3 regions of the Peribacillus sp. N1 genome follow, and region 1 is predicted to be linked to each of the others. Evidence: predicted binding sites of a transcription regulator. Region 1 holds the regulator's gene; each other region holds the start of a gene.

Region 1 (4,555 bases):
TTCATTCAGCCAAAAACGAAACTTCCTTTTTTAATGGTGCAACCGTCCAATCATTCAATAGAAACAACCTTGAAATTGGTGATTGGAAAGTGCGTATGAAGACTAAATCGCCAAAAGACGCCTACCTGTTCACAGCACAATTTAACGAAAAGAATCCCATTACATTAAGTATGGCTGGTAAAGTTAAGCAAAAAGATGCGAAATTTTTAATAAAGAACCCAATGCATGATAAAAAAAGGCCAATCAGCACAACATTTTTGGTTCATCTAATAGATGAAACAGGTAATGAAATTAGTGAAAAAAGCTCAATTAAGGCAATGGATACAGAAAATTTTACTGGCACACTTCCGGAAGTACCTAAGTCAGGGGTTTATAATGTAACAATAGATGTCAAGGAAAAAAATGTGGATGGTACTGAAAGAACCCGGACACTGATTCGTTCGGTCTATATTGAGAAATAGTGAAATGCATTCTCTTCTTTGAGAGGGTATCAGACTGTAGACAAATTCGAAGTTTGCCTCCAATCTTTTCTTGAAAAATAGATCCTGTTGAATACAGAAATCCGCTCCCTTTCCGCCGATCCTACCAAGCCGCCTCGGCAGGAGTGTAAAAAACATAATAACCCACTTTTCCCGACAAAAAAATCCCTTCTCTTAATTGAAAAGGGTTTTTTGATGTAATGTGGTGCTAACATGGGTGGTTTGTTTTAGCCAAAGGATTCAGCCAGTTTGTAATTACTAATACAGCGATTAAATTAATGGTGTTCGATGGGAAATAAAGCTAGTAAGGTCATCTAGCAATAAAAAGATTGATGAATTTCAGCTAGGCAACAAGAATAGATTTAATCCGTCTTTTTGTAGGATTCTCTATAAGACAAAATACCAGTTTTGAGTGCAGCATAATTGCCTATGCTTGCATAGCCATAAAACCAGCCCATGAAAATTCCTGAAACCAAGTGATGACGATGACTGATGAAAATGGAAATGAACAAGCCAAGACCCAAAGCGATGGTAGGGACGAATTTTGGATGAATATGAAACATGACCTTAATAAGTTGAGTAAGAATCATGATGGTAGGAATGGCTATCACTGCATCCCAGAAGTTTGTATGGACGGTTGGGTAGTCCATGATTTCACCACCTTGAAATGAAGTTTTTAAAAATAGTTTTTGTTTTTCATCAAGGTTTTATACAAAAATAAATAATTACAAATTTAAAATTAACGAACAAGTTTTGAAGATTTTCAGTGTTCAATAGGAAAAGCCGTCAATCCATTTAATTAAATGGATTGACGGCTTTTCCTGTTTGGTAGGGAAATGGATAAATAATACTCGAAGCAGGCAACTCTAGGTAAGAAATCTATAATAAAAACAATTAGCCAAACATCAGAACCTTTTGTATGGGACTGGCCGTAACCTTTTTAATAGATGAGAATACGATAAGAATGAAGATGAACAGTGAAAAATAAAGTAAAACCATTGATGGGAGGTTCTAATGAGCAAGGAAACATTTATTAAGGAAATTGCTCCCTATGCCCAGAAAATTCAACAGGAATTTAAAATATTACCTTCTGTTGTCATTGCACAAGCTTGTTTGGAGAGTGGATATGGGACAAGTTTATTAGCAAGCAAAGGAAAAAATATATTCGGTACAAAAGGTGACTTCAAGGGTGAGTCTGTCATCATTCAGACAATGGAATATGTCAATGGCGTACCCGTTCAAGTATGGAACAAATTCAGAAAATACCCATCTTGGGAAGAAAGTCTTAGAGATCTTGCCAATTTATATGCAAAGGGGACTTCATGGAATAGAAGTCTTTATACGGCTGTCATTGGAGAAAAAGATTACAGAAAAGCACTCAAAGCAATTTTCGATGCTGGGTACGCCTCGGATCCCAACTATATTGAAAAACTGGTGAACCTTATCGAAACAAGCGATTTAACAAAATATGATGCAAGTATAGAAGAGGTTTATCATATTGTCCAAAAAGGGGATACCGTCTCTGCGCTTGCAAAAGCATACGGTTCTACACAAGTGCAGATTCAACAGTGGAACGGCTTGGTAGATCTTAACCTAATTAAAGTGAACCAAAGATTACGAGTGAAGTGAATTTTAACTGGGAGCGGTAGTTAAAGCTCTCTTTTTTATTGTAATCAGAGTGTTACCAAAGTACATATTAGGCGATCGTATACTTCCGTTCGTAATTAAGGATGTTTAAATTCCCATGAAAACTTGATTCTATTAAAATTCCATATGCATATTGAGAGAATTCGGGACATAGATTAAACAAACAAAAAAAGCGCGGTTAGCGCTTTTAGTGTATTTGTCTATATAAGCCTATTACTTTTCCAAGTATCGAAACATCTCGTAAAATAATTGGTTCCATATTCGAGTTCTCAGGCTGAAGCCTTATGTAATCCGGTTCCTTAAAGAATCGTTTTACAGTGGCTTCATCATCTTCCGTCATGGCCACGACGATATCTCCATTATTGGCATTGCTTTGTTGTTTCACGATGACATAATCCCCATCATGAATTCCTGCTTCGATCATACTTTCACCCATGATTTCCAGCATGAATACATGGTCATCATGTGGAACCATGCTTTCGGGAAGCGGAAAGTATTCTTCTATGTTCTCAATGGCCGTTATCGGCATTCCCGCTGTTACTTTTCCAAGTAACGGCACGTTCACGACATTGACTTTGGGAATATTGTTCGCTTCCTCCAAATTCATTATTTCAATGGCCCTTGGCTTGGTTGGGTCACGTCTAATCAGGCCTTTGCTTTCCAGGCGTGATAAATGCCCGTGTACTGTTGAACTTGAAGCAAGTCCCACTGCTTCACCAATCTCCCGTACGGAAGGTGGATACCCTTTTTGGCGAACTTCTTCTTTAATGAAATCAAGAATATCTTGCTGCCTTTTTGATAGTTTAGTCATATGTGCACCTCTTCCCCAATGTTCTTTGCTACATTATAGCATGGCCCCCAATTCTATACAAACATAAGTTCGAATTTTGTTGTTGACTGAAACAAACGTTCGTATTATAATTTGACCATAAAACACGAACGAACATTCGCTTTGGAGGGATATTTATGAAAAAATTATACAAAAATTATATTTATACGATTCTATTAGCGGGATCAGTATTCATCTTTTCAATTTTATTCTCTTGTACATTGAACAATGATCCAAAAAAGGATTTCCTTTCTATAGAAGTAAGTGAAGGTGATACCCTATGGGGAATCGCCGAAGAATACGAAGAAGCAAATTTGACAAAAAAAGAATTCATTGGTTGGATAGAAGAGCATAATGGTGTCAGGGCGGATACAATTAAACCTGGTCAAGTCATCGTCATACCGGTTAAAGGGGAAGAACTTGTCCAGAATTTGGCCAGTGAGCAGTAAGCAGTGAAGGTAGGGTATTATGAAGGCGGTAATCTATTGTAGGGTCAGCACAGAAAAAGAGTCACAGGAAACATCATTGGCAAGGCAGGAAGATGAGTTAGTCAAATTGGCAGAAAAGATGGATGTTGAAGTTATATCCATAATAAAAGAGCAGGCAAGTGGTTATGAGTTGAATCGGGATGGCATTTTTGACATGCTCGAACTATTTAAAACTAAAGAAGCTGAAGTACTATTAATCCAGGATGAAACAAGGCTGGGAAGAGGGAATGCCAAAATAGCCCTTTTCCATGTCATCCTTAAAGAAAATGTTAAAATTTATACACTCTCACATGACGGGGAGCTTGAGTTATCGGATTCGGATGCCATGGTCATCCAGATAGTCGGTATTGTAGAAGAATACCAAAGGAAACTACATAATCTTAAAATAAAGCGCGGGATGATAAGAGCCGTTGAAAAAGGATACCGTCCTCAAAAAAACCTTCAGAATCAAAGGAATTCCACTGGAAGGGACCGTATGGAAATCCCTATTGAAGAAATTATTAAACTTCGGGCCAATGGATTGACATTCGCAGAAATCGCAGCCACTTTAAGGGGCTTTGGATACAATGTTTCAAAGGCTACTGTGAACAGGCGTTTTCTCGAACATCAACTGAATACAAATGAAAGTAAATCTTAGAACTTGTAATTTCGCTTTTTTTTTAATACCATGACAATATCCGGAGATTATGAAGGAGCGAAATTATGTTATCAAAAGAAAAAATAGCCCGTATTAATGAACTTTCTAAAAAGGCGAAGGCTGAAGGTTTGACGGAAGTTGAGGCGAAAGAGCAAACCCAATTGAGAAGTGAGTATTTGGAAACATTCAGAAAGTCCATGACTGATACGTTGGAGCATGTGAAGGTCGTTGATCCAGAAGGTAATGACGTCACTCCTCAAAAGATAAAAAATATAAAAGAAAAAAGAAACTTACATTAATGCTTGGATCCTTCTGATAAAACATTCCGCTTGAGTATCCTGTTAGCATTTAGGAGTAAAAAGGGAGTGCATGCATGTATGTATTCTCCTATTTAGTTTAATCTAAATAGGGGACTTCTGTTATTATAGAAAATTGCAATATTGAGGCAGTAAATAGTGATTTTAGTTGTGATATT
Region 2 (4,555 bases), on a different contig from region 1:
GCATGATGCAAGGATCAGGGGTCAATACTTATAAATGGGTGAATGAGGAAGGGAAAGCAGTGCTTGTCAAGTATCATTGGGAACCGAAACAAGGGATCAAGAACCTGACACAGCAAGAGGCCAATGAAATTCAAGCTACGAATTTCAATCATGCCACACAGGATCTTTATGAAGCGATCGAACGCGGGGACTATCCTGAATGGGATCTCAACGTACAAATCATGAGTGATGATGATCATCCTGAGTTGGATTTCGATCCGCTGGATGATACGAAGATCTGGCCGAAAGATGAGTTCCCTTGGCTGCATGTCGGTACGATGGTATTGAATAGAAACCCTGAAGACTATTTCACTGAAGTCGAACAGGCTGCATTCGGCACAGGTGTCCTAGTGGATGGACTGGACTTTTCTGATGACAAGATGTTACAGGGACGTACATTCTCTTATTCCGATACACAGCGTCACCGTGTTGGCGCGAATTATCTGCAATTGCCGATCAATGCTCCGAAAAAACGAACAGCCACGAATCAGACTGGCGGACAGATGCAATATGAAGTTGGCAGAGGCAGCCAAAGCCCCCACATCAACTACGAACCATCAACTGTCGGCGGCTTGAAAGAAGCCAAGCAGACGGGCAAGGAGCATACACCTATGGTGGAAGGGAAACTTGTTCGTGAGACAATCGATCGTCAAAATAATACGAAACAGGCCGGGGAAACATTCCGTGAATTCGAGGATTGGGAAAAGGACGATTTAATTTCCAATTTAGTGGCGGCATTGGCTCCTGCCGACAAGCGCATTCAGGAAAAAATGATAGCACTTGCCGAAGAGGCCGATGAAGAGTATGGCCGCAGATTGAAAGAGGGACTGGCCTCGGCTTCTGAACATACGGAATCTTCAAAACCACTGGGCGGGACGGATAACCCTGAGGATGCCGTTAGTAAAGGACATGAAGCGGATCCATATTGATGGGACTAAAAAAGAGGCAAACTTCCCTATAAAGGGGTTTGCCTCTTTTTTTAATGGGCATAATTGATGGAAGTGTGGAAGGTTCTTCTGATGATGCCTTGAAAATCAAGTGGGAAATTGATTGGCAAAAAACTTGATAATCATTTAAACTGAAACTACTCTATTTTTCTCTTATAAAGGAGATGAAAAAATGATTAAATTTCTTTCTGCCCTTTTCCTTCCTTGTCTACTCGTCATGCTATTTTCAAGGGTCACCTATAACAATGTCGTGGGCCTTGTTTTAACTGTTGCCTTGATTACAGCTTCCGCATATAAAGGTTATACGCATACAAACTTATTGATCATCGTCGATGCCTTATCCCTAACAGTGGGATTTTGGTTATCAAAAAGAATGATGAAACGTACATCCAAGAGCGCCTGACACAAAAGGTGCTTTTTTTGTACCCAAACTTGTAATTCCCCTCAACACATCATGAAGTCCATAAAACAAAAATAGAATGGATGTTCGCTTATTGCTGGTTTGTTTTAAGGCTATTGTGGTAGAATGTGTATATATGCTTTATCAAACCGGAATAAATAGAAGGGATATAGTTATGTCCCGTTTTCATATAAAAATATTTCAATAGGAGGCTATGCTTGGTGAAGGATAAGTTTGAGTTAGTCTCAAAATACTCTCCTCAAGGAGATCAGCCGGCAGCAATTGAAATGCTGGTCGAAGGGATTAAGGAAGGCAAGGAAATGCAGACGTTATTGGGGGCAACGGGGACAGGGAAAACGTTCACCGTTTCCAATGTGATTCAAAGAATCAATAAACCGACTCTTGTCATTGCCCACAATAAAACGTTGGCAGGGCAGCTTTATAGTGAGTTCAAAGAGTTCTTCCCTAATAATGCCGTTGAGTACTTCGTTAGCTATTATGATTACTACCAGCCAGAGGCTTATGTTCCATCCACGGATACATTCATCGAGAAAGATGCAAGCATCAATGATGAAATCGATAAACTGCGTCACTCGGCAACCTCGTCTTTGTTCGAAAGGAAAGATGTCATCATCATTGCCAGTGTTTCGTGCATATATGGACTCGGTTCTCCTGAAGAGTACCGGGAGATGGTCGTTTCCCTCCGAACAGGCATGGAGATAGACCGGAATGCCTTGCTGCACAGACTCGTGGATATTCAATATGAACGTAATGATATTGCTTTCCAACGGGGGACCTTCCGCGTTCGCGGCGACGTGGTCGAAATTTTCCCGGCCTCACGTGATGAACATTGCGTACGGGTCGAGTTTTTCGGGGATGAGATTGACCGTATTCGTGAAGTCGATGCCCTGACTGGCGAAATTACCGGTGAACGGGATCATATCGCCATTTTCCCGGCTTCCCACTTCGTAACCCGCGAAGAGAAAATGCGGATAGCCATTCAAAATATCGAAACGGAACTGGAAGAACGATTGAAGGAATTAAGGGAAGATGAAAAACTCCTTGAAGCGCAGCGCTTGGAGCAGCGGACCCGTTATGATTTGGAAATGATGCGTGAAATGGGCTTTTGTTCAGGGATCGAGAACTATTCCCGCCATTTGACGCTTCGTCCCTCAGGTGCGACACCATACACTTTAATAGATTACTTTCCAGAGGATTTCCTATTGGTCGTGGATGAATCACACGTAACCCTCTCGCAAATCCGCGGAATGTTCAATGGAGATCAGGCGCGTAAGCAAGTGCTCGTCGATCATGGCTTCCGTCTGCCGTCTGCGAAAGATAACCGCCCGCTAAGATTTGAGGAATTTGAAAAAAAGGTCCATCAATCCATATTCGTTTCGGCAACTCCGGGACCATATGAACTCGAACATACCCCGGAAATGGTTCAGCAGATCATCCGTCCTACCGGATTGCTGGATCCGACGGTGGAAGTGCGGCCGATTGAAGGGCAAATAGATGACTTGATCGGTGAAATTCAGGAACGCGTCAAAAAGAACGAGCGTGTGCTCATAACGACCTTGACGAAAAAGATGTCTGAGGATTTAACTGATTATTTAAAGGAAATCGGCATCAAGGTCCAATATCTTCATTCGGAAGTGAAGACCTTGGAAAGGATAGAAATCATCCGGGAACTTCGAATGGGCAAATATGATGTTCTAGTTGGAATCAATCTTTTAAGGGAAGGCCTCGATATTCCGGAAGTGTCGTTAGTGACCATTCTGGATGCCGATAAAGAAGGGTTCCTTCGCTCGGAACGTTCGCTTATTCAAACGATGGGCCGTGCAGCCCGTAATGCGAACGGCCACGTCATCATGTATGCAGACCGAATCACGAATTCGATGGAACTTGCCATCAATGAAACGAGGCGGCGCCGTGAAATCCAGGAAAATTATAATAAAGAGCATGGAATATTGCCTCAAACCATTCAAAAGGATATCCGCGACTCCATAAGGGCGACTCATGTTGCCGAAGAAGGCGAAGAGTATAAGGAAGACCTTGCACCAAGCCTCGCGAAGCTTCCTAAAAAAGAGCGTTTAAAAGTGATGGCAAGCATGGAAAAAGAAATGAAGGAAGCGGCAAAGGCACTGGACTTCGAGCGAGCTGCCGAGCTGCGTGATTTATTACTAGAGTTAAAAGCGGAAGGGTGACGAAACATGGCAATGGATAAAATTGTGATAAAAGGCGCCAGGGCCAACAATTTAAAGAATATTGATATCACGATACCGAGAGACAAACTTGTTGTGCTGACCGGATTATCCGGATCTGGAAAGTCTTCCTTGGCTTTTGATACGATTTATGCAGAAGGGCAAAGACGTTATGTGGAATCACTTTCCGCTTATGCTCGTCAATTCTTAGGCCAAGTGGATAAACCGGATGTCGATGCGATAGAAGGTTTGTCACCAGCCATTTCCATAGACCAGAAAACGACCAGTCGAAATCCTCGTTCAACCGTAGGGACTGTTACGGAGATCTATGATTATTTAAGGCTGTTATTTGCACGGGTCGGCAGGCCGACCTGTCCCATCCATAATATAGAAATCACCTCACAAACGATAGAGCAAATGGTGGACCGCATTCTTGATTACCCTGAGCGAACCAAGCTTCAAGTATTGGCACCGCTAGTCTCAGGCAGAAAAGGGACACATGCGAAAGTTTTGGAGGAAGTTAAGAAACAAGGATATGTCCGCATTCGTGTGAACGGGGAAATGCATGACCTCAGCGATGAGATCACTCTCGAAAAAAATAAAAAACATTCGATTGAAGTCATCATAGACCGGATCGTCATAAAAGAGGGTATCATGGCCAGGCTTGCAGATTCATTGGAAAGTGCTTTGCAGCTTGGCGAAGGTAAAGTCATCATTGACGTCATGGGTGAGGAAGAGCTGCTGTTCAGTGAACATCATGCTTGTCCATACTGCGGATTTTCGATTGAAGAGTTAGAGCCTAGAATGTTTTCCTTCAATAGCCCGTTTGGGGCCTGCCCGGATTGTGATGGCTTGGGGGCAAGGCTGGAGGTGGACCGTGATCTGGTCATCCCGAATAACGAATTAAGCCTCCGTCAACATGCAATTGCGCCATGGGAGCCGACTAGTTCTCAATATTACCCTCA
Region 3 (4,555 bases), on a different contig from region 1:
TCCATTGAAGCTTACTTCCAAAAACGGGAACGGCCGATGACGGAAAACAACAAAAAACAGGCCCTTGTCTTAGAAGGCAGTGAAGTGTTGGCAAACGATCATGGCATGGCACCGGGAATGGTCTTGTCCAAATCTGGGATTACATATATGCTTCTCCCTGGTCCGCCAAGTGAAATGGAGCCGATGTTTTTAAGTTATGGTTATGAAAAGATCATGAATAAACTGGAAAAGCATGAACGGATCGATTCCAAGGTTCTTCGGTTCTACGGTATAGGTGAAGCCGAACTGGAAACGGTGATTGAAGATCTTCTTGTCAATCAAACGAATCCGACAATTGCTCCGCTGGCAGCCGAAGGGGAAGTGACGTTAAGGATCACCGCTAAAGACTCTTCTAAAGAAAAATGCGAAGAGCTTATTTTAGAAGCGGAAAAAGAAATTCTTAGCAGGGTCGGTAAGTTCCACTATGGAAGTGATAATACTTCGCTAATAAAGGAACTTGTAAAAGAATTAACGGTCCGCAAGCTTTCAATTGCTGCAGCTGAAAGCTTGACCGGTGGGATGTTCCAAGAACAGCTGACAACCATACCGGGCGCGGGTAAAGTCTTCAAAGGCGGAATTGTCTGCTATACGAATGATGCGAAGTCGAACGTCCTTGGCGTCAGCGATGATACCATATCTGAGCATGGGGTGGTCAGCGGTGAGTGTGCAATGGAAATGGCCTCTAATGTCCGGAGCAAGCTCGATGCGGATGTAGGCATAAGCTTCACGGGTGTTGCAGGTCCGGATGAACAAGAAGGCAAGCCTGTAGGGACAGTATTCATTGGCATTTCCTATCGGGATGGAAACACTCATTTCAAGGAGTTGAATCTTTCCGGAAGCAGGGCGCAAAACCGGATTCGGAGTGTGAAGTACGGCTGTCATTACCTATTAAGGGATTTATAACGCTAAAAGCAGAGCTTTTTACAGCTCTGCTTTTTATTTGGTTTTAGAAGTTTGTTTCTTGAAAAATAGGGAAAAAAAGAAAAAAGTTAATTCAATGAAAATGTTTTTTTTAGGGAGCAAGTGAAAGGAAATGGAGATTTCCTTAAGATAAAACGCTTTTTTACAGAGAATGCCCCGAAAGAAAAAAACGAATGAATGTTCGACTTTTTGCTTGGCAAAATTGTAAAAAGAGTATATAGTAAAGATAGGTTTTGAGACAGGATGCAAACCTTGATCTCGAATAATTGCTAACGTAAGTACACCTTTAATCGGACAGCCGATTATTTGAATATAGAGGAGGAAATTGAGTGAGTGATCGTCAAGCGGCTTTAGATATGGCGTTAAAACAAATTGAAAAACAATTTGGTAAAGGTTCTATTATGAAACTTGGGGAACAGTCTGATCGTAGGATTTCAACGATTTCAAGCGGTTCTTTAGCATTGGACGTAGCATTGGGAGTGGGCGGATATCCAAGAGGCCGGGTCATTGAGATATATGGACCTGAAAGCTCAGGTAAAACGACTGTTGCATTACATGCTATTGCAGAAGTACAAAAGACTGGCGGCACGGCTGCATTCATTGATGCAGAGCATGCTTTAGATCCAGCATATTCAGAAAAACTTGGTGTAAATATAGATGATTTACTGCTTTCACAGCCTGATACGGGTGAACAGGCCTTGGAGATCGCTGAAGCATTAGTTCGAAGTGGAGCTGTAGATATCATTGTCATTGATTCGGTGGCAGCACTTGTTCCTAAAGCTGAAATCGAAGGCGAAATGGGAGATTCCCATATGGGTCTTCAAGCGCGGATGATGTCCCAGGCGCTTAGAAAACTGTCTGGTGCCATTAATAAATCAAATACCATTGCCATTTTCATTAACCAAGTCCGTGAAAAAATCGGTGTTATGTTTGGGAATCCAGAAACGACTCCAGGAGGCCGGGCATTGAAGTTCTATTCAACTGTTCGTCTGGAAGTGCGCCGTGCGGAACAATTAAAACAGGGTAATGAAATCGTCGGTAATAAAACGAAAATCAAAGTTGTAAAAAACAAGGTTGCTCCACCATTCCGTCAAGCAGAAGTTGACATCATGTATGGTCAAGGGATTTCCCAGGAAGGTGAAATCATCGATATGGGTGCAGATCTTGATATCGTCCTTAAAAGCGGCTCGTGGTATTCATACAATGAAGAGCGTGTTGGACAAGGCCGCGAAAATGCGAAGCTGTTCTTGAAAGAAAATCAGGATATCGCTCAGGAAATTTCTCAGAAAATCAGAGATCACTATAATCTCGATGGAGAGCATGAATTACCGCCAGAAGAAAATGAACCAGAAGAGCATTTTGAATTGCTTGATTAATGGTATTTGGAAAAGGCCTAAGCTTGTTCGCTTAGGCCTTTTCTATATATTTTGAGAAAAGTGTGAAATTTTCAGCGGAATAAATGGCATTGAAATAACTTTTCCATAAAGAATGCTGTACATTATGATGGTTGATATTGAGAAAACTTGAATAATCATTGATACATAAGGGACAAACGCTTGACAATAAAAATTCTCAACTATACAATTAATATGTATATTTTACAATTTTTCAAACTAAAATTTTGAAAATTAAGTGCTGTATATTGAATTTATGTGCAATGTACTTGCCGACAGTTCAACATTTTATGTAAAAAGTTCATAGCAAGGGGAGGTGAAACGATGGAACCCATGACAATCATCTTCACTTTGCTTGGCCTAATCGTCGGTGCAGTTGTTGGTTATTTTATTCACAAATCAAAATTTGAGAGTAAAATAGCAGGGGCAAAGGGCTCTGCTGAACACATCCTTGAGGATGCAAAACGTGAAGCGGAAGCACTTAAGAAAGAAGCCTTGTTGGAAGCAAAAGATGAAATTCATAAAGTTCGTGCCGATTCGGATCGGGAAGCCCGTGAAAGAAGGAACGAATTACAAAAACAAGAAAATCGGTTATTGCAAAGAGAAGAGAATCTGGACCGCAAGGATGAAACGTTAGACAAACGTGAAAGCCTTTTGGAGAAAAAAGAAGATTCTCTAAACCAAAGACAACAGCATATTGAAGAGATGGAAAGCAAAGTGGACGAGACGGTTCGTAAGCAGCAAACAGAGCTTGAACGTGTTTCCGGTTTAACTCGTGAAGAAGCTAAAGCAATCATTATAGACCGAATGGAAAACGAGCTTGCTCACGATGTAGCGCTTATGATTAAAGAAAGTGATACCCGTGCCAAAGAAGAAGCTGATAAAAAAGCAAAAGAAGTTCTTTCTCTTGCCATTCAGCGTTGTGCGGCTGATCATGTTGCAGAAACCACCGTTTCTGTAGTAAATCTTCCAAACGATGAAATGAAAGGACGGATAATCGGACGTGAAGGACGAAATATCCGGACGTTAGAAACGCTAACAGGTATTGACCTTATTATCGATGATACTCCTGAAGCTGTCATTTTATCTGGATTCGATCCAATTAGACGGGAAACGGCACGCTTGGCTCTTGAGAAACTTGTTCAGGACGGAAGGATCCATCCGGCCCGCATTGAAGAAATGGTTGACAAAGCAAGACGTGAGGTAGATGAACATATTCGTGAAATTGGTGAACAAACGACTTTTGAAGTTGGAGTTCACGGTCTCCATCCAGATCTCATCAAAATTTTAGGACGTTTGAAGTTCCGTACTAGTTATGGGCAAAACGTACTTAAACATTCAATTGAAGTGGCCCAGCTTTCAGGTTTACTGGCCGCTGAGCTTGGAGAGGATGAAGTTCTTGCCCGCCGTGCAGGTTTACTGCATGATATTGGGAAAGCGATTGATCATGAAGTGGAAGGCAGTCATGTTGAAATTGGCGTTGAATTAGCAACCAAATATAAAGAGCATCCAACTGTCATTAACAGCATCGCTTCACATCATGGCGATACTGAACCAACTTCCATCATTTCAGTGCTTGTGGCTGCCGCTGATGCATTATCAGCTGCAAGACCGGGAGCTAGAAGTGAAACGCTTGAAAATTACATTAGAAGACTTGAAAAACTTGAGGAAATTTCCGAATCCTATGATGGAGTGGAAAAATCATTTGCGATTCAAGCCGGACGAGAAGTGCGGATTCTAGTGAAACCAGAACAAATTGATGATCTTTCGGCCCATCGACTCGCACGTGATATCCGGAAAAGGATTGAAGAAGAGCTCGATTACCCTGGTCATATAAAAGTCACGGTCATCCGTGAAACAAGAGCAGTCGAATACGCTAAATAATCGTTAATGAAAAACGAAGTGGTGCAAACCACTTCGTTTTTTCTTTTTCGGATATTAATCGTTAAGCGTAACTCCTATAATTACCCCAAATTATGTTACAATACATACTTGAATAATTCATATAATTAGGTGAATCTAGAAAGGGTTTTACAATGAAATTGCTATTTATTGGAGATGTGGTGGGGTCTCCTGGTCGTGACATGATCAAAGAATACCTTCCTAAGTTAAAAGAAAAGTATCGTCCGCACATCACGGTCATCAATGGCGAGAATGCAGCAAGTGGCCGGGGGATTACAGAAAAGATTTACCGCAGTTTT

What was found. Region 1 encodes LexA, which represses DNA repair genes until DNA is damaged. Its sites were predicted from a motif close to CGAACATATGTTCG; they were not measured.
Region 2: the regulator LexA is predicted to act here: its motif matches at 1,463-1,476, upstream of uvrB (excinuclease ABC subunit UvrB).
Region 3: the regulator LexA is predicted to act here: its motif matches at 1,131-1,144, upstream of recA (recombinase RecA).

The regions. Positions count from the first base shown of each region.
Region 1 covers NZ_BAAHZO010000001.1:230,405-234,959, forward strand. The annotation lists gene ACYP5M_RS01075 (esterase/lipase family protein) at 1-461, shown strand, start outside; gene ACYP5M_RS01080 (hypothetical protein) at 842-1,129, opposite strand; gene ACYP5M_RS01085 (glucosaminidase domain-containing protein) at 1,494-2,108, shown strand; gene lexA (transcriptional repressor LexA) at 2,314-2,937, opposite strand; gene yneA (cell division suppressor protein YneA) at 3,093-3,404, shown strand; gene ACYP5M_RS01100 (YneB family resolvase-like protein) at 3,424-4,080, shown strand; gene ACYP5M_RS01105 (DUF896 domain-containing protein) at 4,146-4,379, shown strand.
Region 2 covers NZ_BAAHZO010000003.1:268,079-272,633, reverse strand. The annotation lists gene ACYP5M_RS14265 (catalase) at 1-968, shown strand, start outside; gene ACYP5M_RS14260 (CsbA family protein) at 1,159-1,389, shown strand; gene uvrB (excinuclease ABC subunit UvrB) at 1,608-3,593, shown strand; gene uvrA (excinuclease ABC subunit UvrA) at 3,600-4,555, shown strand, end outside.
Region 3 covers NZ_BAAHZO010000006.1:33,947-38,501, reverse strand. The annotation lists gene ACYP5M_RS20940 (competence/damage-inducible protein A) at 1-942, shown strand, start outside; gene recA (recombinase RecA) at 1,290-2,336, shown strand; gene rny (ribonuclease Y) at 2,679-4,238, shown strand; gene ACYP5M_RS20925 (TIGR00282 family metallophosphoesterase) at 4,391-4,555, shown strand, end outside.